One region of the Streptomyces sp. NA04227 genome, then DNA from elsewhere that is predicted to be linked to it. Evidence: riboswitches for the same ligand, from Rfam matches in the RefSeq annotation. Region 1 holds a riboswitch; each other region holds the start of a gene.
What was found. A riboswitch is a leader RNA that binds a small molecule or an ion and turns the genes downstream of it on or off. The one in region 1 is predicted to bind thiamine pyrophosphate.

Region 1 (9,344 bases):
TCGTCCCGCAGCTCGCCGACCGTCTGAAGGGCGTCGCCGCCGCCAAGGGCGCGCAGTTCCTCGACCTGCGCGACATGCTCCAGGGCCGCGAGGTCTGCGCCAAGGCGAGCAAGCAGGTGACCGGTACCCAGCAGCCGTCCGCCGCCACCAGCGAGTGGGTCCGCTGGATCGACAGCCGGTCCACCCAGGGCCAGGTCCAGGAGTCCTTCCACCCCAACTACTACGGCCAGTTGGCACAGGGCCGCTGCCTGTCCCTGCTGTACGCGAAGCCGAGCGGCGACTTCAGCTGCCGGAACACGGCGGGGCAGGGCACCTCGGGGATCCACCTGACGTCGGTGTCGTGAGCCACTGACAGCGCGGTGCCGTGAGCCACTGACTCCGCACCGCGCGCCACCTGCCAAGGGACCGGCCCACCCCACGGGCCGGTCCCTTGGTCATGGTGCTTCCGGGGGCCGGCCGCACTCGCGGTTTCGGCGGTTCCGGGCGGCTCAGATCGTCCCGAGGTCCGCGCCGAGCCAGTGCTCGGGAGACATCCGGACCAGCACCTGCTCCCCCAACTCGGCCTCGGCGCGGGCGACATAGCGTTCGAGGACGTCACCGGCGAGGTACCGGCTCGCGATCCGCCGATGGCAGTCCTCGTCCGCGGGGACGATCGCGGCCACCGGCCCCTCGACCGAGACGTACCGGACCGAGGGCACAGTGTCCTCCACCAGCAGGCTGAACCGCCCGGCCGCCTTGAGCAGGGCGGTCTTGCGGGAGTCGGCTCCGGTGATCAGCCAGGGTTCACCACCCGGCTCGTAGCCGTACCAGACAGGGACCAGGAGCGGGCCGCGGCCGGGCCCCGCCGCGACCCCCAGGGCGGCGACGCGCGGCTCGGACAGAAAACTTTCCCGTTCTTCGCGTGAGAGTGCCATGGCGCCGACTGTAGGGAGCGGCACTGACAACGGGGGGATGTCCGGGCCGAGCCGGTACGGACCACCCGTCGGGAACCGGCCATCACCCGGTTCCCACGGCGGCTGCGGGTTGCGGGTTGCGAGTCGCGGGGGCTCAGTACCGGTACTGCTGGCCCTCGTAGCCTTCGTATCCCTCGTACGCGCCCCCGGGAGCGTACGGGTACGGGTCCTCCGGGGGCAGGGCGCCGCCGTAGGGGTCGGAGTCGCGCTGCTGCGGGACCCAGACGCCGCCCGGGGGCGTCTCGCCGTACGACTCGGGGCCGGGCTGTGCGTAGGACTGCTGGCCGCCGTAGGAGTCGTAGGAAGCCTGGGAGTCGTAGGAAGCCTGGGAGTCGTAGGACGGGTCGTAGTGGGGGTCGTACGCCGGGGCGGGGGTTCCCTGGACGTAGGAGTACGGATCCTGGGATCCGCCGTAGCCGGGGACGCCCGCTTGCTGGGCGCCATAGCCCGGGTCCTGGCCGTAGCCCTGGAACACGTCGGCGCCGTTGCTGTCGGCCGAGGAGGCCGCGGCGTAGGCCGCGTCGCTGTACACCCCGTAGTTGCCGGTGTCGTCGGGCATCGGCTGGGGCTGGTAGACGGGCGGCGGGGGCATCTCGTCCGGCAGGGGGCGGCTGTGCTCGCCGGTGCCCTGGCCGAAGGGCGCGAACTCGGAGGGAGCCGTGGGGCCGGTGAGCGGGTCCTCGTGGCCGTAGGGCGGGTAGCCCGGGTGCGCGCCGCCGTACCCGTCCTGACCGGGGAGGCCGGAGCCGGGGAAGTCGGAGCCTGGGAGCCCTGAGCCGTGGGGCTGTTCCGGCGGGAGCGGGTAGCCGGAGGCCGCGGCGGTGGCCGCCTGGTACTCGTGGTCCTGGTATCCGTGCGAGGGATAGCCGTGTTCCGGACCGGCGGAGGCGTACGTCTCGGAGGGGTAGCCGTAGCCGGTGCCCGGGTAGTCGTAGGACCCGCGCTCCTCGTATCCGAGGGGAGTGTCCTCGTACCCGAGGGAGGTGTCCTCGTATCCACCGGAGGTGTCAGCCCGGCCGCCGTAACCGGCCGGGGCCGCCGGCTCGTCCGGGTGGGCGGCCGGAATGTGGCCGGGGTACGGCGGCGGCGTCTGGGGGCGGGGCGGTTCGGCGTCGAGGGGGGCGCCGCCCGGCTGCGGGGGCGCGTACGACGCGTCGTCGTAGGCGCCGCGGTCGCCGTGCTCGTCGTGCTCGTCTGCGGACTCGACACCGGAGACGGAGAGTTCGGGATCGCGGCGGCCGCCGCCGGAACGGCGCCGCTTGCTGGCGCCGGGGCTGCCGCCGAGGGCCCAGCCGGTGGAGAAGCCGCGGCGGAAGGAGAGGGTCACATAGGTCTGGCCGACGGCGAATCCGGCCGCGCCGAGCGCGATGACCACGATCGAGGGGATCAGTACACCGAACACGACACCGAGGAAGCCCACGAACGCGAGCAGCCGCCAGCGCAGCCGCGCCTTGTACTGCAGCAGCACCTCGCCGAGCAGCCAGAGCGCGACCAGTCCGAACGCGATGTAGAGGACCGTCCAGCCCATGTACGCCCCTCTCGAACGGCCGCGCCCCTCGTTGGACGCGGCCGGGCCGGCCTAGGCCGGAGTGTGGTGCAGACCCAGATTTTCGTAGATCTCGAGTGTCGCCGTGGAGTTGTTCAGCGTGATGAAGTGCAGCCCGGGCACGCCCTCGGCCAGCAGCCTCGCACAGAACTCCGTCGCGAAGTCGATGCCAATGGAGCGTACCGCCGCCGGATCGCCCTGTGCGGCGAGGATGCGCTCTTTCAGGGTCTCGGGGATGGCGGCGTTGCTCAGCATCGGCAGCCGCTCCAGCATCTTCACGCTGGTCACGGGCATGACCTCGGGAATGATGGGCGTCTCGCAGCCCGCCGCGGCCACCTGGTCGCGCAGCCGCAGATACGACTCCGGGTGGAAGAACATCTGCGTGATCGCGTAGTCGGCGCCCGCGCGGCACTTGTCGACGAAGTGCCGTACGTCCTCGTCCTCACGGGCCGAGCGCGGGTGCATCTCGGGGAACGCGGCGACGCCGACACAGAAGTCGCCGGACTCCTTGATCAGCTCCACCAGTTCGGAGGCGTAGGTGAGCCCCTCGGGGTGCGGCACCCACTCGGCCATCGGGTCGCCGGGCGGGTCGCCCCGTACGGCGAGCATGTTGCGGATCCCGGCGTCCGCGTACTGGCCGATGATGTTCCGCAGCTCGGCCACCGAGTGGTTGACCGCGGTGAGGTGGGCGATCGGGGTGAGGGTGGTGTCGGCGACGATCTGCTGGGTCGCCTTGACCGTGCCGTCCCGGGTGGAGCCGCCCGCGCCGTAGGTCACCGAGACGAAGCTCGGGGAGACCGCCTCGACCCGGCGCAGGGAGTTCCACAGGCTCCGCTCGCCCTTCGGCGTCTTGGGCGCGTGGAACTCGAAGGAGTAGGTCGTCGCCTGGGAGGCGAGCATGTCGCGCACCGTATGCGCGCGATCCGTCCGGGTGGACGCAGTTCCGAGGGCCATACCCGCAGGTTAGTCAGCCGTACGGCGTCCCCCAACAGGACGCATCGGATTTGCCCCGGTATGGCCAGCTTGTTGTCCACGCATCGGACGGGACGAGAGACGGATGTCGGCCGCTGTTCAAAATACGGACACATTCGGGGCGCCGGACAGGCCCAAGGGGGGCGCGCCGAGGCGGGGCGTCAGACGTCCCGCAGGCGCCGGACGAACTCGGCCGCGGCCGCGCCGGGGTCGTCGGCCTCGGTGAGGGCCCGCACCACCACGACCCGGCGGGCGCCCGCCTCGACGACCTGGTCGAGGTTGCCGAGGCCGATGCCGCCGATGGCGAACCAGGGGCGGTCGGTGCCGAGGCCCGCCGTGTACCGGACCAGGTCGAGTCCGGGCGCGTGCCGTCCCGGCTTGGTGGGGGTGGGCCAGCAGGGCCCGGTGCAGAAGTAGTCGACGCCCGGCTGTACGGCCGCCGCGGCGGCCTCGGCGGGGGCGTGGGTGGAGCGGCCGATCAGCGGCCTCTCTCCGAGGAGAGCGCGGGCGGCGGGCACCGGCAGGTCGCCCTGGCCGAGGTGGAGGACGTCGGCGCCGGCGGCGTGGGCGACGTCCGCCCGGTCGTTCACCGCGAGCAGCTTGCCGTGCCTGCGGCAGGCCTCGGCGAAGATCTCCAGGCAGTCCAGCTCCTCGGCCGCCTCCATGCCCTTGTCCCGCAGCTGCACGATGTCGACGCCGCCCGCGAGCACCGCGTCGAGGAACTCGGGCAGGTCGCCCTGTCGCTTGCGGCCGTCCACACAGAGGTAGAGGCGGGCCGCCGCGAGCTGTGCGCGCGGTGTGGTGCTGGGCATGTGGCGGTGTCCCCCCGGCTTTCGGTGGGCGGGAGCCGCGCGTGCGCGGTCCCGCCCACCGGTCGTGGTGTCGGCTCAGACGGCGAGCGCCTGTGCCCGGCGCTTCACCTCGGTGCCCCGATTCTCGCTCAGGGCCTGGGCGGGGGTGCCCGGCAGGGTGTCGTCAGGAGTGAAGAGCCACTCCAGCATCTCCTCGTCGGTGAAGCCGTCGTCCCGCAGCAGCGTCAGGGTGCCGTTGAGGCCCTTGACCACCTTGTCGCCGTCGATGAAGGCGGCCGGTACGTGCAGCGCCCGGTTCTCACCACGGCGTACGGCGATGAGCTGGCCCTCCTTGACCAGCTGCCGCACCCGGGTCACCTCGACACCGAGCATCTCGGCGATGTCGGGGAGGGTGAGCCAGGCAGGGACGAGAGCATCGGTCTTCGCATCAATCTCGGTCACGGTGACAAGCGTGCCATCCGGGACCGACAGTCGGAAGCCGGACCGCCGGGACAACGCTCCTCGTGCGGCACTCGCGCAGGTGGGAGAGGGTGCGCACGGAGGTGGCCGCCGCGCCGGTGCGCGGCCCGAAGGGCCCAGCGGCGCCCGGAGTCGCCATGTGCGGCGACGTTCCCCGGCCATCCGGAGGGCCCGTGTGGGGGCGGCTGCCCGGGTCGGGGGCGAGTGCCTCAGCCCGTGACCGCCGACTTCAGCGGCCGCGCCGGGTCGGCGAGTACCGCCCGGTCGACGGTCCGGCCCGACTCGATCAGCTTGCGTCCCTGGGCGAGGTCGCGCGGGCGCCCGACCGCCAGCACGGCGGCCAGCCGGTCCTCGCGCAGCCAGCACACCGACCAGGCGGCGCCGGCCGGGTCCCCGCGCCAGACCAGCGTGTCCGCCCCGCCGTGGAACCCCGCGTACTGCACGAACCGGCCGAACTGCTCGGACCAGAAGTAGGGCACGGGGTCGTACTCGGCGGGGGCGCCGCCGACGTCGGCGATGATGTTCGCCGCCACCGTGCGCGGGCCTTGGAGGGCGTTGTCCCAGTGGTGGACGAGCAGGCGGCGGCCGTAGCGGCGGGAGGGGAAGGACGCGCAGTCGCCGACCGCGTAGACGTCGGGGGCCGAGGCGGCGAGGCGGGAGTCGGCGAGGACCGAGCCGTCCTCGCCGAGGGCGAGGCCGCTGTCGCGCAGCCAGCGGGTGGCGGGCCGGGCGCCGATGCCGACCACGACCGCGTCCGCCGTGAGCCGGGTGCCGTCCGCGAGCAGCACCGCGCCCTTCTCGACGGCGGCGACCAGGGCGCCGGTGCGCAGGTCGACGCCCGCGTCCGCGTACCAGCGGGCCATCGGCGCCGCGACCTCCGGCGGCAGCGTGCCCGCGAGCGGCACCGGACCGGCTTCGACGACCGTCACCGCACAGCCCGCCGCCCGTGCGGCGGTGGCGAACTCCGCGCCGATCCAGCCCGCGCCGACCACCACGATGCGGTGCCGCCGTTCCAGTACGGGCCGCAGCCGCGCGGCGTCGTCGAGGGTGCGCAGCAGGTGTACGCCGGGGACATGGGTGGCGCCCGGCAGTTCGATCGGCTCGGCGCCGGTGGCCAGCACGAGACGGTCGTAGCGGACCGGGCCCGCCTCGGTGTCCAGGGTGTGCTCGGCCGGGCGCAGGGCGGTGACCTCGCAGCCCAGGCGCAGTTCGATGCCGAGTGCCTCGAAGTCGACCTCGAAGGCGGAGCTTTCGGCGGTGCCGAGCAGGATCGCCTTGGACAGCGGCGGCCGGTCGTAGGGCTGATGGGGTTCCGCGCCGAGCAGCGTGACGGAGCCGGTCCAGCCCTGGTCGCGCAGGGCGACAGCGGTCTGCACCCCGGCCATCCCGGCACCGGCGATGACCACGCCCTCGGGGCGGTCCGGCTCCGAGTGCGGCTGCGCTGCCTGCGTCTGCTCGGTCATCTGCCCACCTTAGTCAGCCGGGGCCACCGGCCGACGGCTCACCGAGGCGTAGTGACCTCTTCCACAACGCTGGTCCCGGCACCCGCCTTCGACTCCCACTGCCAGCTCTCCGCCAACCGCAGCCGCCCGTCGGGCAGTTCGGTGATCTCGGAGACGCAGTGGCCGGTGGCGGTGGCGCCGTCGAGGGTGAGCTGGAGGTAGCGGAAGTCGATACGGTCACCGGTCCGGGTGCCGACGAGCCGCCCGTAGGCGATGTCGCCGCCCTCGTACTCGGCCCAGATGCGGCCCTCGTGCTCGTGGTAGGCGAACCGGGTGCGGGCGCCCACCTGTCCGGGGGCCTGGTCTGCCACCGGGGCGAACCACACCCCGTCCAGCGAGCGGGTCATGTACGGCTCCTCCTGCTCCTCGGCGGTGCTCTGCGAGCCACTCGTCACCGCGGTCTTCGGCCCCGGAGCGGCCCGAGTTAGGCTGACCAACGTAGAGCACTCGCGGGAGCCCGGCGCACCGGGCTGAGAGGGAGGCTGAGGCGGCCTCCGACCGTACGAACCTGATCCGGGTCATACCGGCGAAGGGAGGAGCCGATCAGTCGTGCGATCTCACGCACCGAACGGTGCCACCTGCGACGTGGTCGTCGTGGGTGGCGGAATCATCGGGCTCGTCACCGCCTGGCGGGCCGCGCAGCGCGGTCTGCGCACCGCGGTGGCCGACCCCGAACCGGGCGGCGGGGCGGCCAAGGTGGCGGCCGGGATGCTGGCCGCGGTCACCGAACTCCACTACGGCGAACAGGACCTGCTCGCCCTCAACCTCGCCTCCGCACGCGCCTATCCGGACTTCGTCGCGGAGCTCACCTCGGCCACCGGCATGGACCTCGGCCATCGCACCTGCGGCACCCTGGCCGTGGCGCTGGACGCCGACGACCGGGCCCATCTGCGCGAACTGCACGCCCTCCAGCGCGATTCGGGCCTGGAATCGGAGTGGCTCACCGGACGTGAGTGCCGCCGTCTGGAGCCCATGCTGGCCCCGGGCGTACGCGGCGGTCTGCGAGTGGACGGCGACCACCAGGTGGACCCGCGCCGTCTGCTCGCCGCGCTGCTGCGGGCCTGCCAGTCGGCCGGGGTGGTCTTCCACCGGCGGTGGGTCCGGCGCCTGCGGGTCGAGGGCGACCGTGCCACCGGCGTCGTGCTCGACGACGGCGGCGTGCTGGCCGCGGACCGGGTGGTGCTCGCCGCGGGCAGTCACAGTGCCTCGCTCGACGGGGTGCCGCCCTCCGTCGTGCCGCCGGTACGGCCGGTCAAGGGCCAGGTGCTGCGGCTCCAAGTGCCGCGCGCCCGGGCGCCGTTCCTCAATCGGACGGTGCGCGCCATGGTCCGCGGCAGCCATGTCTATCTGGTGCCGCGCGAGAACGGCGAGCTGGTCGTCGGCGCCACCAGCGAGGAACTCGGTTTCGACACCACGGTCACCGCGGGCGGCGTGTACGAACTCCTGCGGGACGCCCACGAGTTGGTGCCCGGTCTGACCGAACTCCCGCTCACCGAGACCCGGGCCGGACTGCGCCCCGGCTCCCCCGACAACGCGCCGCTGCTCGGCCCGACCGAGCTGCCGGGCCTGCTGCTCGCCACCGGTCACCACCGCAACGGCGTCCTGCTCGCCCCGGCCACCGGCGAGATCCTCGCGCACGCCCTGACCACGGGCGAACTGCCCGAGCAGGCACGCGCGTTCAGCCCCGGACGTTTTCGTACGGCCGCCCACCACCTCACGGAGCAGCCCACATGAGCGACACCGCACCCGCCACGATGCGGGTCACCCTCAACGGCACACCCCACGAACTCGACCCGGCCACCACACTGGCGGCCCTCGTCGCCACCTTGACCACCGCGCCCTCCGGCGTGGCGGCCGCGCTCAACGAGACCGTGGTGCCCCGCACCCGGTGGAGCGCGACTGTCCTCGGCCAGGGCGACCGGGTCGAGGTCCTCACCGCGGTACAGGGAGGCTGACCATGGCCGACGACGCGCTGGTGATCGGCGACCTCCTCCTGGGTTCCCGGCTGATCATGGGAACCGGGGGCGCGCCCTCCCTCGAGGTGCTCGAACGTTCCCTGATCGCCTCCGGCACCGAGCTGACCACGGTCGCGATGCGCCGGGTCAACACCGAGGTGCACGGCTCCGTACTGTCCGTGCTGTCCCGGCTCGGCATCCGCGTACTGCCCAACACCGCGGGCTGCTACACGGCGGGCGAGGCCGTCCTGACCGCCCGGCTGGCCCGGGAGGCACTCGGCACCGAACTGGTGAAGCTGGAGGTCATCGCCGACGAGCGGACCCTGCTGCCCGACCCGATCGAACTGCTGGACGCGGCGGAGGTGTTGGTGGACGACGGGTTCACGGTGCTGCCGTACACCAACGACGACCCGGTGCTCGCGCGCAAGCTCCAGGACGTGGGCTGCGCGGCGGTGATGCCGCTCGGCTCCCCCATCGGCTCCGGGCTCGGCATCCGCAATCCGCACAACTTCCAGCTGATCGTCGAGCAGTCCGAGGTGCCGGTGATCCTCGACGCGGGCGCCGGAACCGCCTCGGACGCGGCCATCGCGATGGAGCTCGGCTGCGCCGGGGTGATGCTCGCCTCGGCGGTGACCCGGGCCCAGGAGCCGGTGCTCATGGCCGAGGCGATGCGCGCCGCGGTGCACGCGGGACGGCTCGCCCACCGGGCCGGACGCATCCCGCGCCGTCACTTCGCGGAGGCGTCCTCGCCCGGTGAGGGCATGGCGCGGCTGGATCCGGAGCGGCCCGCGTTCTGATCGCGCGGGCGGGCGGGCGCCGGTCACGCGGGCGGGTGCGCCCGGCGCGGGTATGCGGGCACGTGCGCGGGCGTGCGTGACCGCGTGTGCGCGGGCGCGGGTACTCCCGTGGGCGCGGCCCGGCCGGGAGGCGCGGGACCGGGAGGCGCCGGGCCACGCGTACGAACGGACGCGTCCGCGTCGCCCGTACCGGTGACGGTCCGCCGTGCGGGTACGGCGGACCCGGGCTGTCACAGCTCGGCTGCAGTACTGTTGCCGGTTTCCCGCAGTGGCCTGGGGTGTCGGTGACTGCTCGTACACTCGCCTGCGTGGACACGACCCTTCAGGATCCCCTCGTCGGGCAGCTGC
Region 2 (9,344 bases), 4.8 Mb from region 1:
GAGCCGCCGAACGCGTTCGCCTCGCACCTGGCGAAGTACTTCTCCAACGCCACCCGCGAGGACGGGCTGCTCGCCCGCTCCACCGCGGGTGTGGTGTTCCTGCCGGGCGCCGCGGGCACGGTGCAGGAGATCTTCGACAACGCGACGCCGAACTACTACGAGTCCCGGGGCGAGCCGACCCCGATGGTCCTGGTCGACCGGGCCCACTGGACGGAGCGGCTGCCGGCCTGGCCGTTGCTGTGCTCGCTGGCGCGGGAGCGGTCGATGGACACCCGGATCGCCCTGGTCGACTCGGTGGACGAGGTGCCCGCGGCGCTGGCCCGCCTGGCCGAAAGCTGAGGCCCCGGCCAGGCGGGGCCTGCGTGCCGCGCCCGCCCAACTCGCCGGCGAACTCGGCGCGTTGGTGTCAGGCGAATGAGGCGCGTTCGAGCCAGAAGTCCAACAGCGCGCGGTCGCCGAGGACTTCGAGGCCGCCGGAGGCGGGGGCCTGACGGCGGTAGAAGGCGAGCAGGACCTCGGTGAGCGGGCCGCGCAGTGCGACGGTGGCCTTGGCGTGGTCGCGGCGCCAGGTGAAGCCCTCTTCCTCGAAGTCGATGAGCCACTCGGCGTCGAGTCCCTCGGGGGCATCGGTGGCGTGCAGGTGGATGCTGCGTCCCGCGCCGCGCAGTTCGGCGGCGCTGTCCTTGGCGTCGATCTCCTGTACGTACTCGACGATCCGGAGCCATTCGTCGATCGCGTCGGCGGCGATCTCGGGGGCGAGCCGGTAGTCGGCCTTCGCGGTGAGCGCGGCGTCGGCGCGGTGGACGACGAGTTCGTGGGTCATGCGGCGGGCCCAGAATCCGCTGTCGTGCTGCCAGGACCAGGTCCACACCTTGAGGTCGGGTCCGGCCTCGCGCAGGGTGCGTACGAGGGCGTCGCCGGTTTCGGCGAGCCACTGGTCGAGCGCCTCGGGGGTGTGTTCGGCGGGTCCGCCGAAGCCGGGGATCTCCTCGTCGGGGACGTTGTTCTCGGCCCGGGTACGGACGAGGTGTTCGACCCAGCGCAGCGCGCCGCCGGTGTGCCGTACGAGGTCTTCGAGGGTCCATTCGGGGCAGGTGGGCACCGTGGTGGTCAGGGGGGTGCCGGAGGTGACCACCGCCCTCAATTCCTCGGTCTGGGTGAGGATTTCGGCGCAGTAGCGTTCGTACGGGAGTGGCGTCATGGGCGCACCCTATGCGGCGGCCGACGGCGCGAGCACCACGATTTCTCCCAGGTCGGCGCCGTGGAAGACGGCCTTGGTGCGGGTGCCCGGTTCGGGTGCGCCGTGCAGGGGGCAGGCGGCTTCGAGGCGTGGGGCGCCCTCGGGCTGGAGGTGGACGGCGACATGGCTGCCGAGGAAGGTGCGGGCGGTGACGGTGCAGTCCAGGCCCTCGCCTGCGGGGTCGAGCCGGATCCCGGTGGGCCGTACGAGCACGGTGCAGGGGCCTTGTGCGGCGCCCTTGGGTACGGGCACCTCGCCCCAGGGGGTGTGGGCCCGCTCGCCGCGTACCGTCGCCTCGGTGAGGTTGTGGAAGCCGAGGAAGCGGGCGACGAAGGCGTCCGCGGGACGCTGCCAGACCTCGAGTGGCGTGCCCGACTGGGCGATACGGCCCTCGCGCATGACCACGACGCGGTCGGCGAGGGTGAAGGCCTCGCCCTGGTCGTGGGTGACGGCGAGCACGGTGGTGCCCAACTGGTGGAAGAGCTCCCTCAGTTCGACAGCCAGACGTTCGCGCAGGGAGCGGTCGAGCTGGCCGAGCGGCTCGTCGAGCATGAGCAGCCGGGGGCTCGGCGCCAGGGCACGGGCGAGGGCGACGCGCTGTTGTTCGCCGCCGGAGAGCTGTCCGACGGGGCGGCTCGCGGCGCCCGCGAGTCCGACCAGGTCGAGCAACTCCCGTACACGGGCGCGTTGTTGACCGCGCGGGGCGCCGTGCATGCGGGGTCCGAAGGCGATGTTGCCGCCGACGTCGCGCTGCGGGAAGAGCTGGTGGTCCTGGAACATCAGGCCGACGCCGCGCTTGTGGGCGGGTACGCCGCGCTGGTCGAGGCCGTCCAACAGGACGCGTCCGGCGGTCAGTTCCTGGAGTCCGGCGACGGCGCGCAGCAGGGTCGACTTGCCGCTGCCGCTGGGGCCGAGGACGCACACGGTCTCGTGGGCCGTGACGTCGAGGTCCACTCGGTCGAGGACGGGGCGGTCGCCGAACTGCACGGTGGCGCGGTCGAGTTGGAGCATGGTCACATCTCTCCGGTGGGGACGGCCGGACGGTCGGCGGCGTCGCGGCCGCGGGGCCGGACGCGTTCGAGCAGCAGCAGCGACAGCGCGCACACCAGCATGAGGAGGGTGGAAAGGGCCATCGCCTGCCCGTAGTTGGACTCTCCGGGCCGTCCGAGCAGTCGCGCCACGGCGACCGGCAGGGTCGGGTTGTCGGGGCGGGCGATGAACACGGTGGCGCCGAACTCGCCGAGGGAGACGGCGAAGGCGAAGCCCGCGGCGACGAGCAGGGCACGCGCCGCGAGCGGCAGGTCGATCTCCCGCCACACCCGGTGCGGGGCCGCGCCCAGGACCCGGGCGGCCTCGCGCAGCCGCGGGTCGATGGCGCGCAGTACGGGCAGCATGGTCCGCACCACGAAGGGCACCCCGACCAGGGCCTGGGCGAGCGGCACCAGGATCCAGGAGGCGCGCAGGTCCAGCGGGGGTTCGTCCAGGCTGATGAGGAAACCGAAGCCGACGGTGACGGCGGACACCCCGAGCGGCAGCATCAGCAGTGCGTCGAATCCGCGCAGCAGGCGTCCGGCGCCGCCGGGCCGGGTGAGCGCGGCGGCGGCGAGGCAGCCGATGACCAGGGCGATCGCGGTGGCGGCGAGCGCGTAGGTCAGGGAGTTGCCGATGGCTTCGACGGGCGGCACGAGGAAGACCTCGTCGTCGTTGCGGGTCAGGGCCCGGTAGTAGCCGAGACCGGGCCCGCCGCCGGTGTCGAAGGACCGCTGGACGAGCACCGCGAGCGGCAGCAGGAGCAGCACGAGCACGGTGAGCAGGACACCGGCGAGCAGCGTCCACTGCGCGGCGCCGCGCGGCCGGTGGGCGGTGGCCGCCGGCGGCACGAGGTGCAGGGCGGACTCCCGGCGGCGCACCGTCCACGCGTGCACGAGCAGGATCAGCGCGACGGCGGCGAACTGGATCAGACTGAGCACGGCGGCGGTGGGCAGGTCGAAGACGTCGGCGGTCTGCCGGTAGATCTCCACTTCGAGGGTGGCGTAGGTGGGTCCGCCGAGGATGGTGACGACGCCGAAGGAGGTGAACGTGAACAGGAAGACCATGAGCGCGGCGGCGGCCACCGCGGGTCCGAGCGCGGGCAGGGTGACGGTGCGCCAGGCGGTGAGGCGGGAGGCGCCGAGCATCCGCGCGGCTTCCTCCTGGCGTGGGTCGAGCTGCGCCCACAGGCCGCCGACGGTGCGTACGACGACGGCGTAGTTGAAGAAGACGTGCGCGAGGAGGATCGCCCACACGGTGGTGTCCAGGCGCAGGCCCCACAGGTCGTCGAGCAGGCCACCACGCCCGAGCAGCGCGAGGAAGGCGCTGCCCGCGACGACGGTGGGCAACACGAACGGCACGGTGACCAGGGCGCGCAGCAGCGCCTTGCCGGGGAAGTCGAGCCGGGCCAGGACATAGGCGCCGGGCAGCGCGACGAGCAGGGTGAGCGCGGTGGAGGCCAGCGCCTGCCAGGTGGTGAACCACAGGACGTGCCGGATCCCCGGATCGCCGAGCACCTCGCCGAGGCGCCCGAACTGCCAGTGGCCGCCCTCCCGCAGCCCGCGCAGGACGATGGCGGTCACGGGGTAGGCGAAGAACAGCGCGAAGAACGCGGCGGGCACGGCGGCCAGGCCGAGCCGCGCCGCGCTCCCCTTCGGCCACAGCCGCCGGGCAGCCTTGCGCGCGGCGGTCACTTCAGGACGAGCGTGTTCCACGACTTGACCCAGTCGTCCCGCTTGTCGGCGATCTTGTCGGGCGCCATGGTGTACGGCTCGCGCACGACGGTCCCGTACTTGGTGAACTCGGCGGGCACCTTGGCGTCGCCGCGCACCGGGCTGACGAACATGTTCAGCGGCACGTCCTCCTGGAACCGCTTGGAGGCGAGGAAGTCGATGAGGGCCTTGCCGCCCTCGGGGTTCTTCGCGTTGCTGAGCAGTCCGGCGAACTCGATCTGGCGGAAGCAGGTGCCGGTGGCCACGCCGGTCGGCGCGGTCTTGGGCGGGGTGTCGGCGTAGACGGCCTCGGCGACCGGCGAAGACGCGTACGAGACGACCAGCGGGCGCTCGCCACCGGCCTTGCGGCCGCCCGCGGAGCCGGAGAACTCCTGGTTGTAGGCCTGCTCCCAGCCGTCGACGACCTTGATCCCGTTGGCCTTGAGCTTCTTCCAGTACGTGGGCCAGCCCTCGTCGCCATAGGCGGCGGCCGTGCCGAGCAGGAAGCCGAGGCCGGGCGAGGAGCTGCCCGCGTTCTCGGTGACCAGGAGGTTCTTGTACTGGGGACGGGTCAGGTCCTCGAGGGTCTTCGGCGGCTTGATCCGGTGCTCGTCGAAGTACTTCTTGTCGTAGTTGACGCAGATGTCGCCGGTGTCGACCGGGGTGACCCGGTGCTCCTTGTCGAGCCGGGTCGCCGCGTCCAGCGAGGACAGCTCGGGCGTGCGGTAGGGCTGGAACAGGCCGCCGTCCAGGGCCCGCGACAAGAGGGTGTTGTCGACGCCGAAGAAGACGTCGCCCTGCGGGTTGTCCTTGGTGAGCAGGGCCTTGTTGACGGCACGTCCGGCGTCGCCGTCCTTGAGGCGGTGCACCTTGTAGCCGGTGCGGCGCTCGAACTCCTTCAGTACGTCCTTGGAGACGGCGAAGGAGTCGTGGGTGACGAGGGTGACGTCCTTGGACTTGCCGCCGGACGAGGAGTCCTCGGAGTCGCCGCAGGCGGTCAGCGTGGTGAGGCCCACGGCGGCGGCGAGGGCGACGCCCACGTATGTGGTGCGGCTGGTGACGGTGCTCAACTTCGATTCCTCCTGGGCGCTCCAGGAAGAGACGCGGCCCTGCCCCGCGGCCGGGGCTCGCGGGGCAGGGCGCAACAGCTCGAGTTACGTCCGAACTCCCTACCCGGAATGACCCGGGCGAGGTTCAGAGGGTCTGCGGCCGACGGCTGGGTGGGACGTGAGCCGTGCCGCACTCTCAGCGCTGTGGCGCTCCCCTGTCGGAAAGTGAAAGGCGGGTGTGCTTATGCGGTTGTACGCCGCCCAGGGTACCGGGCGGCCCCTGGTGGTCGGCGGGCGCTCAGCGTTCGGCGGCGGCGAGCTGTCCGCAGGCGCCGTCGATCTCCTGGCCGCGGGTGTCGCGGATGGTCACCGGCACACCGTGGGCCTCGATCGCGGCGACGAAGGCGCGCTCGTCCTCGGGGCGCGAGGCGGTCCACTTGGAGCCCGGGGTCGGGTTGAGCGGGATCAGGTTGACGTGCACGCGCTTGCCCTTGAGGAGCCGCCCGAGCAGGTCGCCGCGCCAGGCCTGGTCGTTGATGTCGCGGATGAGCGCGTACTCGATGGAGATCCGGCGTCCCGACTTCGCCGCGTACTCCCAGGCGGCGTCGAGGACTTCGCGGACCTTCCAGCGGGTGTTGACGGGGACGAGGGTGTCGCGCAGTTCGTCGTCGGGTGCGTGCAGCGAGACGGCGAGGCGGCACTTGAAGCCCTCGTCGGCGAAGCGGTGCATGGCGGGCACCAGGCCGACCGTGGAGACGGTGATGCCGCGCTGGGACAGGCCGAGCCCGTCCGGCTCGGGGTCGGTCAGGCGGCGAATCGCGCCGACGACCCGGTTGTAGTTGGCCAGCGGCTCGCCCATTCCCATGAACACGATGTTCGACAGCCGCGCCGGCCCACCGGGGATCTCGCCGTCGCGCAGGGCGCGCATACCGTCGACGATCTGGTGGACGATCTCCGCGGTGGACAGGTTCCGGTCCAGACCGGCCTGTCCGGTGGCGCAGAACGGGCAGTTCATGCCGCAGCCCGCCTGCGAGGAGATGCACATGGTGACGCGGTCCGGGTAGCGCATCAGCACCGACTCGACGAGCGTCCCGTCGAACAGCCGCCACAGCGTCTTGCGGGTGGTGTCCTCGTCACAGCTGATGTGCCGCACCACACTCATCAGCTCGGGCAGCAGCGCTTCCTTGAGCCGGTCGCGCGCCCCGGCGGGAATGTCCGTCCACTGCGCCGGGTCGTGCGCGTACCGCGCGAAGTAGTGCTGCGAAAGCTGCTTGGCACGGAACGGCTTCTCCCCGATCCCGGCCACCGCTTCCTTGCGCTCGGCGGGCGAGAGATCGGCGAGGTGCCGCGGCGGCTTCTTGGCTCCGCGGGGCGCGATGAAGGTGAGTTCTCCGGGTGCAGGCATAACTGCACCAGTGTCGCAGATCGTCGGGGGTGGGCCGTGCCGCCTGTGGACAAGGGTGCGCGGGCCGGGTGCAAAGCGGTGTGGGTGGCAGGTGGCGGGCTCAGGTCTGGAGCACTACGCGGATCGCCGCGTAGTCGTACCCGTCCTGCTTGAAGTCGAGGGCCTCCCACTCCAGACCGACGACCTGCCCCTTGGTGAGTGAGCGGAACCCCGACATCTCGATGTGGGAGAAGTGGGCGAAACAGCCCCCCGGAGTCTCGGGGCAGTCGAGGACGCCCCAGCCCTCTTCCTCGTACCAGTCGCGGACGGTCGCAGTGATCATGACGGCCAGCGTAGGGGCGCGGGAGGGGGCGGGGACAAGCGTTTTACGGTCGTACGCGCGGGCTCGTACGCGAGCGTGAGCGCGGGCGCACGAGCCTTGCTCCGCTCACACGGACGCCGGGCCCGCCGCCTGTCGCGGAGCGGACCCGGCGCGCGGGTTCGGAGTGTGGGGGTGGCCCGGGCGGTTCAGCCCGACCCCACGAACAGCACCATCAGCAGCCATGCCACGGGCGCGGTCGGCAGCAGGGAGTCCAGGCGGTCCATGATGCCGCCGTGGCCGGGCAGCAGGGTGCCCATGTCCTTGATGCCGAGGTCACGCTTGATCATGGATTCGCCGAGGTCGCCGAGGGTGGCGGTGACGGCGACGGTCAGGCCCAGGACCAGGCCCTGCCACCAGGCGCCGTCGTCGATCAGGAATTCCATGCACAGCGCGCCCGCCACCATCGCGAACAGCACCGCACCGCCGAGGCCCTCGCGGGTCTTGCCGGGGCTGATGCGCGGGGCGAGCTTGTTGCGGCCAAAACGCCAGCCGACGGCGTAGGCGCCGGTGTCGCTGACGACGGTGAGCAGCATGAAGGTCAGCACCCGGCGGGAGCCGTCGTCGGCGGCGAGCATCAGCGAGACGAAGGTCGCCAGGAAAGGCACGTAGAAGGCGGCGAACGCGCCCGCGGTGACGTCCTTGAGATAACCCTCGGGCGGCCCGGTCATCCGCCACACCAGGATGGCGAGCGCGGTGAGCGCCATCGCCACCCAGGCGCCCTCGGCCCCGCTGACGTATCCGGCGACGACCATCGCGGCGCCGCCGAGCGCCAGCGGCACCAGCGGCGCGTGGATGTCCTTGCGTTCCTTCAGACGGGAGGTGAGCTCCCACAGCCCGACGACCACGGCGACGGCCACCACACCGACGAAGACGGCCTTCACGATGAACAGCGACGTCAGGATCACCGCGCCGAGGCCGAGCCCGACCCCTATCGCCGCGCCGAGGTCCCGGCCCGCACTCTTCTTCTGCGGGGCCGGAGCGGAGGGGGTCGCGGTGGACATGGGCTCCTGCGGCTGATGCGTGGTCGGGCGCGACGGCGGTGTGCCGTCGCGGGCGGGCTGGGACGGGTCTTCCCTGAACAGCGGGCCGCCCGGCGCGGCAGCCCCGGGGTCGTCCTCCCCGTCTCGGCCGTTCGCGGGCACCTCGGGCACGGTGGGCATGGGCCGAGTCTGATGGGCTCCCCCCGCTTCGTAGGGGGGACCCGCCGGTGCTGCCCCCCAGGCGGTGTCCTGCCCGGGCTCCGGCCACGCCGAGGGGTGGCCGGTGCGCGACGGCGCGCCCCAAGGAGAGTCGTTCATCAGACCTCGAGCAGCTCGGATTCCTTGTGCTTGAGCAGCTCGTCCACCTGGGCGACGTACTTCGCGGTGGTGTCGTCGAGCTCCTTCTCCGCGCGGCGGCCCTCGTCCTCGCCGACCTCGCCGTCCTTGATCAGCTTGTCGATGGACTCCTTGGCCTTGCGGCGCACGGAACGGATCGAGATCTTCGCGTCCTCGCCCTTGCCCTTGGCGACCTTGATGTACTCCTTGCGGCGCTCCTCGGTCAGCTCGGGGAACACCACCCGGATGATGCTGCCGTCGTTGCTCGGGTTGACGCCGAGGTCGGAGTCGCGGATCGCCTGCTCGATGTTGCGCAGCGCGCTCTTGTCGAACGGGGTCACCACGGCCATCCGCGGCTCGGGCACGGAGAACGAGGCGAGCTGGTTGATCGGGGTCAGCGCGCCGTAGTAGTCGGCCACAATCTTGTTGAACATCGCCGGGTGCGCACGTCCCGTGCGGATCGCGGCGAAGTCCTCCTTGGCGACCACGACGGCCTTCTCCATCTTCTCCTCGGCCTCGAGGAGGGTCTCTTCGATCACCACTGGCTCCTGCGTGTCTTGAGTGGGTCCGCCGTCCACTGGGCGGCAGGCTGCGTCGCGTCTTTCCCTGCACGGTGTCGGACCGGCAGGGGGTTGTCCATCCCCCGGCGGGTCAGCTGCGGGTGCTCTGGTCGCCGACGAGCGTGCCGATCTTCTCACCCTTCACGGCCCGGGCGATATTGCCCTCGGCCAGAAGCTCGAAGACGAGGATGGGCAGCTTGTTGTCCCGGCACAGCGTGACGGCCGTGGCATCGGCGACCTTCAGGTCGCGGGTGATGACCTCGCCATAACCGAGGGCGTCGAACTTCACCGCGTCGGGGTTGGTCTTCGGGTCGGAGTCGTAGACGCCGTCCACACCGTTCTTGCCCATCAGCAGTGCCTGGGCGTCGATCTCCAGGGCGCGCTGCGCGGCGGTGGTGTCCGTCGAGAAGTACGGCATGCCCATACCGGCGCCGAAGATGACCACACGGCCCTTCTCCAGGTGCCGCACCGCGCGCAGCGGGATGTACGGCTCCGCGACCTGCCCCATCGTGATGGCGGTCTGGACGCGGGAGTCGATGCCCTCCCGCTCCAGGAAGTCCTGGAGGGCCAGGCAGTTCATGACGGTGCCGAGCATGCCCATGTAGTCGGAGCGGGCACGGTCCATGCCCCGCTGCTGCAGTTCGGCGCCGCGGAAGAAGTTGCCGCCGCCGA
Region 3 (9,344 bases), 2.6 Mb from region 1:
GGCGGCCCTCGACGTATCAACTCCCGCGTATTTGGGGAGGATTACCACCGGGGGGCCCACAAACCAGGGACTCGCGATCCCAGGATCAGCGAACCCCGGATCGGCGAACCCAGCCTCTGCAGCCCCTCGCCCGGCGGCCCCCGGCCAGACCGTCCCGGGGCAGGCAGCCCCCGTACAGGCACTCCCCGGGCAGACGCCCCCCAGCCAATCGGCACACGGCCAACAGGCGCGCGGCCAGGCGATCCCGGGGTCGGCGAACCAAGGATCGGCGATCCCAGGATCCGCAGTCCCTGCTTCCCCCGTCCCTCCCGCCCCGTCGTCCGTCCCCGCGCAACGCCCCGCCGCGAGCATCGGTGAACCCCGTGAAGGCGCCGCGGACCCCGCGCCGGGCGGCGCCGGCGACCTCGACGGCTACAGCCCCACCCAACGCGACCTGCCGGTCATCAACCGGGGCGACACACTTCAGGTTTCGGTCGTCAACCAGCCCGCGCCCGCCCCGCAGGAGCAGGACGGGCTCGGCCCGCTCTATGTGGTCGGCGATGTGCACGGCTACTACGACGAACTCGTCGCCGCGCTCGCCGAGCAGGGGCTGATCGACGCCGAGGGCAACTGGTCGGCGGGCAACACCCGGCTGTGGTTCCTCGGCGACTTCACCGACCGCGGCCCGGACGGCATCGGCGTGATCGACCTGGTGATGCGGCTGTCGGCGCAGGCCGCGGCGGCGGGTGGCTACTGCAAGGCGCTCCTGGGCAACCACGAGCTGCTGCTCATCGGTGCCAAGCGCTTCGGCGACACCCCGGTCAACTCCGGTGCGGGCACGGCCACTTTCCAGGCGGCCTGGCTGCTGAACGGCGGCCAGAAGACCGACATGGAGCGGCTCCAGGACCACCACATCCAGTGGATGTCCCGCCTGGACGCGATGGAGGAGGAGGACGGGCATCTGCTGCTGCACTCCGACACCACCGCGTACCTGGACTTCGGCGCCTCCATCGAGGAGGTCAACGACAACGTCCGCGAGGCGCTGACCCGCAACGACGCGGACGAGACCTGGGACCTGTTCCGCAAGTTCACCAAGCGCTTCGCCTTCCGCGACGAGGGCGGCGCCGCTGCGGTGCGCGAACTCCTGGAGACGTACGGCGGTTCCCGTGTCGTCCACGGCCACAGCCCGATCCCGTATCTGCTCGGTGAGGTCGGTTCGGAGGACGGCGAAGACGGCGAGGGCCCGGCCGTCGAGGGACCGCACATCTATGCCGACGGGCTGGCGATCGCGATGGACGGCGGTATCACCATGGCCGGGAAACTCCTGGTCCGCCGCCTGCCGCTGGCGAACTGAGGCGCCGGGTCCACGAACTGGGACCCCGGGTCCATGAACTGAGCCCCTGAGCCGATGAGTTGAAGTGGCGCCTCGTGCACGAGCGGGGACGGCCACTGCCACAATCTGAGGCCCCCCACTACAGAGCGCGCACCGGCCGCCGTCCCTACCGCCTCGGCAGATGCCCCGTGAACGCCGTCTGGAAGTACGCGCTCTTGCTGAAGTGCTCCAGGTAGCGGGGGTCGCTCACCTCCAAGGTGAAATCGGCGGACCCGCTGTCGTCCTCCTCGATCTCCCAGGACACGATGATCTCCGCGGTCCGGCGGGCGAACTCCTCGGGTCGGGGCACGAGCGTGACGTAATGGACGCCGTCGGAGTAGCCCCTGCTCCTGCCGAGTTCGCCCTTGTGGAAGTCCTCGGCCTTGACGCGGGGTATGCGTACCTCGGTGGAGCCCTCCTTCAGCAGGTAGCCCTCCTCGTCGACGCGTATCTGGCGGCCCAGGAAGATCTCGAAGAGCTCGGTGAACTCGGCCTTCGTCGCCTCGGACACGGCCCCGGCGCCGAAGTCGCCGCCCTCCCGCCAGGCGTCCATGAGCAGTTGCAGGCCGAACACGGGGCCTTGCGAGAAGCCGTAGTTGTCGCGATCCCGGTACTCCACGTTCCCGGACAGCCTGGATCCGTCGCGGGGCTCGGTGAACACGTCGAAGATGTAGGTCATGCCGCCGAGCGTAATGACGCCCACTGACAACCCGTCAGGCGCGGCGCGAGGCGCCCGAACACCTGGACGCACCCGGCCCGAATCACTGCCCATACCGGGTACGCAGTGCTACCACACCCGGGACCGGTCCAACCGAATTCGCGTAATCCTCTGTCACCTTGAGCGGTGACCCCTCTACCATCGGCGTATCCGTAGCAGGCTCCCCTCCGTTTCTGCCCTCGGCCCGCAATCCGTGCGGGCCACACGCCCTACGGAGCATCGGGGGATGCACATGAACAGTGTTCCGCAGCACCTGATGAACGAGGACCGGCTCGCCTACGAGCGGGCCCTCGACGAGGCGCTGCACTCCGCTTCGAACGAGCCGGGTGCGACCGCCGCCACCGAACGGCGCCTGAACTCGGAGCAGTTGCGCACCATGGCGCTGAGTGCCACCGCGCTGATCACCGCTGCCGCGGCCACGGAGTACGAGAGATACGTACGGACCCGTGCGGAACTGCGGAACCCCGCGCCGCTCGGCTCTGCCGCGTCCGCCACGGTCGGGACCGGACCCTCCGGCGCCGCCAACGGCCTTGGCGAGGAAGCCGATTCCGGTAGCGGCACGACGACCGGTTTGAGCGGCGAAAGCGCCGGAAGCGCGAGCGGCGGCAGTAGAGGAAACGGTTCGCGGGACGGCTCTGCGCCGGAGTCGGTGCAGGGCATCGACGCCACCGGAAACCTGGCGGCCGGTGCCGTCGAGGTGGTGGAGGGGGCGAGTGCGGGCGTGTTCGCGGTGATCGCCGTCCTCGCGCCCATGCTCGCCGGGGCCGCGGCGGTGATATTCCTGCTGGTCGGCTATCTGCTCAGGGCGGTGAGTCCGGGGACGGCCTTCGCCACGACGATGGTCGCCACCGGCTGGGCCTTCGCCGTGCTGACCGCCCTCGCGATCCTGATCGCCGCCACCGGGCTGCTGCTCACCGCACTGCGCAACTCCGCCGCCTCGATGCCCGCCGCCCGTGCGGAACGCGCCAAGCTGGCCGAGGTCGAACGTGCCCGTCAGGACTGGCTGGACGCCCTCACCGAACGCGGTATCCGTCCCTTTCTGGCCGAGGCCCTGGCCCGCCCCGCCACCGCGGGAACCCCCGTCCCGCACCCCTCCGAGCCGGGCCAGCGGATGCCTCAACTCGGCTACCACCGGCCGGGCTTCAGCAGCCCCAACGACGGTGACCGCGGCCCGAACCGGCCCCGGTACTCCAGCCCGCACTACAGCAGCCCCGACTTCGGCGGCTCTCGAGCGGCGTCCGGTACGAGCGGATCCGGTGCGGCGGGGTCCGGTACGGCCGCCGACTCCGGCGCGGGTGCCGGTCGGGACGGCACAGCGCCCGGCCGCCGAGGCGCCCTCGGGGACGCCAACTCCCCGTAAGGATTAAGGAATTCTGATCCGGCTCACAGTTCCTCCTCATCGTCGGTTCCTACGTTTCCGGTAGCGCGCACCCCGCGACGCGGCGGCGCGACCGACGGCTTCCCCCTCGTGGCTCGACGAGAGGGATCGACGAGAAGGAATCTCATGCGTACCAGCCGTACCAGCAGCTTCAGCCGTACCAGCGGCATCAGCCGTATCAGCAACCTCCGCCGGGCGACCGCCCTGACCGGCGTGACCGTGGCCTGTCTGCTCGCACTCGGCGGCGCGGCACAGGCCTCGGACGCGGGCACGGGCACGGGCACGGACTCCACGGCTCCCGGTTCGGCGGCCACTCCGGCCGAACCGCAGGGCAAGCACCCCGGCGGGTGCAAGATCGTCAAGCGCGTCCACCCCAAGGACGTCGTGAAGGACGCCGAGAAGGACCTCGGGGAGATCCTCGGGACGGACCTCGGGAAGGGCCTCGGGAAGGGCCTCGGGAAGGGCCTCGGGGCGAACCTTGGGAAAGGCCTCACCAAGCCGGAGTTGAAGGTGGGGACGGACGAGACGGGGACGGACGCGAAGAGGGCTGAGCGGACCAAGCCCGCGCTCCCCGCCGGCGCGGAAGGTGAGCACGCGCGCCCCGCGCTTCCGGCGCACTGCAAGCCCCCGAAGCACCCGGGCAACCTCAAGCACGTGAAGGCGAAGGGCAAGGTCACCGACGTCCGTACGGAGAAGATCCGCGGCCACGAGGTCACTGTGTTCACCCTCGCCGGACCCGACCTGAAGTGGATCGTCGGCCCGCGCACCGACGCCCCGAAGATCGAGAAGGGCGACCGCGTGACCGCCGAGGGCGTCGTCCTCCCGAAGCACGACGACCGCGCTCTGACCCGCACGGTCACCGTGAACCACTGACGACGGGCCCCTGCCCGTCCGGGAGTTCACCGAGTACGGGCAAAGGCGTCGTCCCAGCAGGCCAAAGCCTCTGGGACGACGCCTTCCTGGACCTCGGTCCGATCAGTCCGCTCAGACCGATCAGACCGATCAGACCGATCAGCTCACTCAGTCCGCGATCGGCAGATACACCCGGTTCCCCGCGTCCGCGAACTCCTTCGACTTCTGCTCCATCCCCGCCTCGATCTCGGACTTCGTACTGCCGTGTTCGCGGCGGATGTCCTGGGAGATCTTCATCGAGCAGAACTTCGGACCGCACATCGAGCAGAAGTGGGCGGTCTTCGCGGGCTCGGCCGGGAGGGTCTCGTCGTGGAACTCCCGTGCCGTGTCCGGGTCGAGGGCCAGGTTGAACTGGTCCTCCCAGCGGAACTCGAAGCGCGCGTCGGACAGGGCGTCGTCCCATTCCTGGGCGCCCGGATGGCCCTTGGCTAGGTCGGCGGCGTGGGCGGCGATCTTGTACGTGATCACGCCGGTCTTGACGTCGTCGCGGTTGGGCAGGCCCAGGTGCTCCTTGGGCGTGACGTAGCAGAGCATGGCCGTGCCCCACCAGCCGATCATCGCGGCGCCGATGCCGGAGGTGATGTGGTCGTAGGCCGGGGCGACGTCCGTGGTCAGCGGGCCGAGGGTGTAGAACGGCGCCTCTTCGCAGATCTCCTGCTGGAGGTCGATGTTCTCCTTGATCTTGTGCATCGGGACGTGGCCCGGGCCCTCGATCATCGTCTGCACCTCGTGGCGGCGCGCGATGCGGTTGAGTTCGCCGAGGGTGTGCAGTTCGGCGAACTGCGCCTCGTCGTTGGCGTCCGCGATGGAGCCGGGGCGCAGGCCGTCGCCGAGCGAGTACGTGACGTCGTAGGCGGCGAGGATCTCGCAGAGCTCCTCGAAGTGCTCGTAGAGGAAGCTCTCCTTGTGGTGCGCGAGGCACCAGGCGGCCATGATCGAGCCGCCGCGCGAGACGATGCCCGTCTTGCGGTTCGCGGTGAGCGGGACGTGCGCGAGGCGTACGCCCGCGTGCACGGTCATGTAGTCCACGCCCTGCTCGGCCTGTTCGAGGACCGTGTCCTTGTAGATCTCCCAGGTCAGTTCCTCGGCGCGGCCGTCGACCTTCTCCAGGGCCTGGTAGAGGGGGACGGTGCCGATGGGGACGGGGGAGTTGCGCAGTACCCACTCGCGGGTGGTGTGGATGTTGCGGCCGGTGGACAGGTCCATGACCGTGTCGGCGCCCCAGCGGGTGGCCCAGGTCATCTTCTCCACCTCCTCCTCGATGGAGGAGGTCACCGCGGAGTTGCCGATGTTGGCGTTGACCTTCACCAGGAACCGCTTGCCGATGATCATCGGCTCGATCTCCGGGTGGTTGACGTTGGCCGGGAGCACCGCGCGGCCCGCGGCGAGTTCCTCCCGGACGACCTCGGGGTCGACGTTCTCCCGGAGGGCCACGTACTCCATCTCGGGCGTGATCTCACCGCGGCGCGCGTACGCGAGCTGGGTCACCGGCCTGCCCGTGGCGCTGCGGCGCGGCTTGCGCTCGCCGCCCGGGAAGAGGGCGTCGAGGTTGCGCAGCCCGGCGGAGTTGGGCTTGAGGCCGTCGTCCTCGGGGCGCATCGGGCGGCCCTCGTACTCCTCGGTGTCGCCGCGCTCGGCGATCCAGGCGTTGCGCAGCGCCGGGAGCCCGGCGCGTACGTCGGGCTCGGCGGCCGGGTCGGTGTACGGGCCCGAGGTGTCGTAGAGCGTGACGGCGGATCCGTTGGTGAGGTGCACCTGGCGTACCGGCACCCGCAGATCGGGGCGGGAGCCCTCGATGTACGCCTTGTGCCAGCCCGCAGGTGTGCCGTCCGTGCCGGCCTCCGGTGTGGAGGCAGGCGTGCGTGCGTCGTGAATGGTCATGAGACCTATCTCCCTACGCCGGCATTACCCGGTAACAGGTTCGGCGGTCGACGCAGCCACTCCCGCCGTCGGCCGGCATCCTCGGAATCTGTCCGAAATGCCTGCTCCGTACGGAGATTCAGCGCCCTCTCAGCCCGGTGCTCCGAGCTCCCGCGTTGTGCAAAGGTGCCTCCACGCTAGCGTCATGGCGGGCGTGCTGAACAGTGGGCCCATGGCGTTCTTGCGATGATCGGCCGGTGACGACGATGCAGCAGCCCCCGAATCCGCCTTCCGGACCGCCGCCCGGCCACGGTCACGGCGGCCACGACGGGCCGGGCAGCGGACACGGCGGGGGCGGCGCGGGCGGTGGCGGTGGCGGCGGTGGTCACGGCGGTGGTCCGGCCGGGCACGGGGGCGACGGGCACGGTCATACGCACAGCCACGGTCCGGCGGCGCCGGTCTCCCGGCATCTGCGCCGGATCATCGCCGCGGTGGTGATTCCCTTCGCGGCGGCGGTCGTTGTGGGCCTGGCCGTGCTGTGGCCCGGTGACACCCCCGACCACAAGCGCACCGGGGTCGGCTTCGACCGGCAGACGCAGTCGGCGGAGGTGACCCGGCTCGACAAGCTCCCGTGCTCCTCGGTGAACCCCTCGGCCACACCCCCCAACGGCGACACCTCGACCGCCGAGGGCAACTCGGCCGAGCAGCGGGCCAAGGGCACCTGTAGCAAGGCGACCGTCAAGGTGACCAGCGGCAAGGACAAGGGCCGCACCTTCACCGAGATCGTCCAGCCGGACTCGCCACGGCAGTTGCACGAGGGCCAGAAGGTGGTCGTCGCCTACGCGCCGGACGCGCCGCGCGAACTCCAGTACTCCGTCACCGATGTGAACCGCAAGCTGCCGCTGGTGGTGCTCGCGGGTCTGTTCGCGCTCGTGGTGGTGGTCGTGGGGCGGATGCGCGGGGTGATGGCGCTGGTCGCGCTGGCCGTGAGCTTCCTGGTGCTCACCGTGTTCATCCTCCCGGCGATTCTGCAGGGCTCGAATCCGCTGGTGGTGGCGGTGGTCGGGGCCAGCGCGATCATGCTGGTGGCGCTGTATCTGTGCCACGGGTTCACGGCCAGAACCTCGGTCGCGGTGCTCGGCACGCTCGCCTCGCTGCTGCTCATCGGTCTGCTCGGCTCGCTGTTCATCGACTGGGCGGCGCTGACCGGCAACACCGACGACAACACGGGCCTGATCCACGGCCTGTACCCCGACCTGGACATGAGCGGCCTGCTGCTCGCCGGGGTCATCATCGGTTCGCTGGGTGTGCTCGACGATGTGACGGTCACCCAGACCTCGGCGGTCTGGGAACTGCACCAGGCCGACCCGGGCATGGGGCGGCGCGGCCTGTACCGGGCGGCGATCCGCATCGGCCGCGACCACATCGCCTCGGTGGTCAACACCCTCGTCCTTGCCTACGCGGGCGCCGCGTTGCCCTTGCTGCTGCTGTTCTCCATCGCCCAGTCCAGCGTGGGCACGGTGGCCAACAGTGAGCTGGTCGCGGAGGAGATCGTGCGGACCCTGATCGGCTCGATCGGGCTCGTCGCCTCCGTACCGATGACCACGGCGCTCGCGGCGCTGGTCGTCTCGGCCGACAAGCCCGGCGAGGCGCCCGTCGCGGCCGGCGCCACGGCGGGCGGCCCGACCGGCGACGGTACGGGCGGCGGTGGCGCGAGCGGCACGGGCGCGAGCGCCGGTCCGGGCCGGGCGGCCCTGCGCGGCGGGCGCGGGCGGCGCCGCAAACGCTGAACCGGCCGCCGAGCCGGAGGGCGGTGTTCGCCCTCCGGTACGGCTTCGGCGGCACGGGACGCTTCCTTTGCGCAGAGCTGAAGCGTTACGGCAACGCTCGGCGACCGTGTCAGCCCGCGCTCTGTTCCTCGGTGAGGATGCGGTCCAGCGCCTCGTCGAGGTGGGCGTCGAAGTCCGCGAGGGCGCGCTCCTGGCCGAGCGGGACCAGCTTGTCGGTGCGGTCCAGGAAGGCGACCAGCGGGGCCACGGAGGCCCTGAACACCGCCTGGTCGCTGCCCACTTGGAGTTTGATCAGCACCTCGTGGAGCTGTTCGGAGTCGGCGGGTGCGATGCGTACGTCTCCGTCGCCGCACGGTCCGCCCACTCCGTCGATCAGCAGTTCCCTGCCGAAGGCCCAGGTGACGGGTGCGTCCCCGGGCAAGTGAAAGGTCAGCCGTACCGCATAGGGGTCGGCGGTCTCGTACCGCAGTTCCACCGGAATGCGGAACGAGAGCTCCTCCGACACGAGGAAGCTCATCATGACCTCTGCTTGTACCGACTCGCGCATGCCTACCCCGTCGCGTCGTGTGCCGTCGTGTCCGGACGCCGGAGCCAGAACGCGGTCCTGGCTCACGCCGTGATCCGCACTCTGTCCGACTGAAGAGAATCTTGCTCTACGTATACGAGAGATCACAAGGAGTGAGTTTTCAGATGCTGATAGAGAACGCCAGTGAACCCACCACTCGACTGATCTCGGCCTGGAGTCTGTGCGCCACGGGCAACAGGCGTCGTGCCTGGTGAGCGGGGAGGGAGAGGGCCACGGCGGCGGCCGTGGTGCCCGCTGTGATGGGGACCGCGGCGCAAACCGTTCCGAGTGCGTATTCTTGACGCTCCGTCACCGGTTGCATGCGCGGCACTCTTTCGAGTCGCGCCAACAACTCCCGCCCGTCACGCACCGTGTAGGGCGTCAGCGGGCGTACGGGGTGACGCGTCAGGTGTTCGCGGCGGGCCTGCGGGTCGAGCTGGGAGAGCAGACACTGGCCGATCGCGTGGGCGTGCGCCGTGGCCCGGAAGTCCGCCCACTCCTCCACGGCCGGGTAGGCGGCCCGGTCCGCGACCGTGACCACCTCGATCTCGCCCTCCTGGTAGACCGCGAAGTAGAGCGGAACACCGAGGAGTTCACTACAGGTGTGCAGGGTCTCGTCGATCTTGGCGCGACGGTTGTGCGCCGCCGCGCCACTGCTCAGTCGCTCGGCGGCCGAGCCGAGGACGAACACCCCCTGCTCGCGCCGGAGATATCCCTCGTGCACCAGGGTCCGCAGCAGGTGGTACGCGGTGGGCAGGGCGAGCCCGGCC

Region 2: another riboswitch for thiamine pyrophosphate. It lies ahead of HUT18_RS26850 (thiamine ABC transporter substrate binding subunit); the one in region 1 lies ahead of thiO (glycine oxidase ThiO).
Region 3: another riboswitch for thiamine pyrophosphate. It lies ahead of thiC (phosphomethylpyrimidine synthase ThiC); the one in region 1 lies ahead of thiO (glycine oxidase ThiO).

Annotation. Positions count from the first base shown of each region.
Region 1 covers NZ_CP054918.1:1,448,553-1,457,896, forward strand. The annotation lists gene HUT18_RS05960 (GDSL-type esterase/lipase family protein) at 1-344, shown strand, start outside; gene HUT18_RS05965 (pyridoxamine 5'-phosphate oxidase family protein) at 489-914, opposite strand; partial or broken gene HUT18_RS05970 (hypothetical protein) at 2,155-2,481, opposite strand; gene metF (methylenetetrahydrofolate reductase [NAD(P)H]) at 2,533-3,453, opposite strand; gene thiE (thiamine phosphate synthase) at 3,633-4,283, opposite strand; gene HUT18_RS05985 (Rv2175c family DNA-binding protein) at 4,359-4,724, opposite strand; gene HUT18_RS05990 (NAD(P)/FAD-dependent oxidoreductase) at 4,952-6,205, opposite strand; gene HUT18_RS05995 (hypothetical protein) at 6,244-6,591, opposite strand; TPP riboswitch at 6,684-6,797, shown strand; gene thiO (glycine oxidase ThiO) at 6,794-7,978, shown strand; gene thiS (sulfur carrier protein ThiS) at 7,999-8,199, shown strand; gene HUT18_RS06010 (thiazole synthase) at 8,202-8,996, shown strand; gene pknB (Stk1 family PASTA domain-containing Ser/Thr kinase) at 9,305-9,344, shown strand, end outside.
Region 2 covers NZ_CP054918.1:6,292,805-6,302,148, reverse strand. The annotation lists gene HUT18_RS26870 (LOG family protein) at 1-339, shown strand, start outside; gene HUT18_RS26865 (maleylpyruvate isomerase family mycothiol-dependent enzyme) at 407-1,201, opposite strand; gene HUT18_RS26860 (ABC transporter ATP-binding protein) at 1,211-2,251, opposite strand; gene HUT18_RS26855 (iron ABC transporter permease) at 2,254-3,963, opposite strand; gene HUT18_RS26850 (thiamine ABC transporter substrate binding subunit) at 3,960-5,051, opposite strand; TPP riboswitch at 5,130-5,257, opposite strand; gene rlmN (23S rRNA (adenine(2503)-C(2))-methyltransferase RlmN) at 5,329-6,435, opposite strand; gene HUT18_RS26840 (cold-shock protein) at 6,536-6,757, opposite strand; gene HUT18_RS26835 (phosphatidate cytidylyltransferase) at 6,943-8,094, opposite strand; gene frr (ribosome recycling factor) at 8,094-8,651, opposite strand; gene pyrH (UMP kinase) at 8,764-9,344, opposite strand, start outside.
Region 3 covers NZ_CP054918.1:4,019,884-4,029,227, reverse strand. The annotation lists gene HUT18_RS17135 (metallophosphoesterase) at 350-1,333, shown strand; gene HUT18_RS17130 (hypothetical protein) at 1,479-2,030, opposite strand; gene HUT18_RS17125 (hypothetical protein) at 2,296-3,429, shown strand; gene HUT18_RS17120 (hypothetical protein) at 3,574-4,320, shown strand; gene thiC (phosphomethylpyrimidine synthase ThiC) at 4,468-6,240, opposite strand; TPP riboswitch at 6,234-6,404, opposite strand; gene HUT18_RS17110 (YibE/F family protein) at 6,477-8,009, shown strand; gene HUT18_RS17105 (SsgA family sporulation/cell division regulator) at 8,119-8,556, opposite strand; gene HUT18_RS17100 (IclR family transcriptional regulator) at 8,696-9,344, opposite strand, start outside.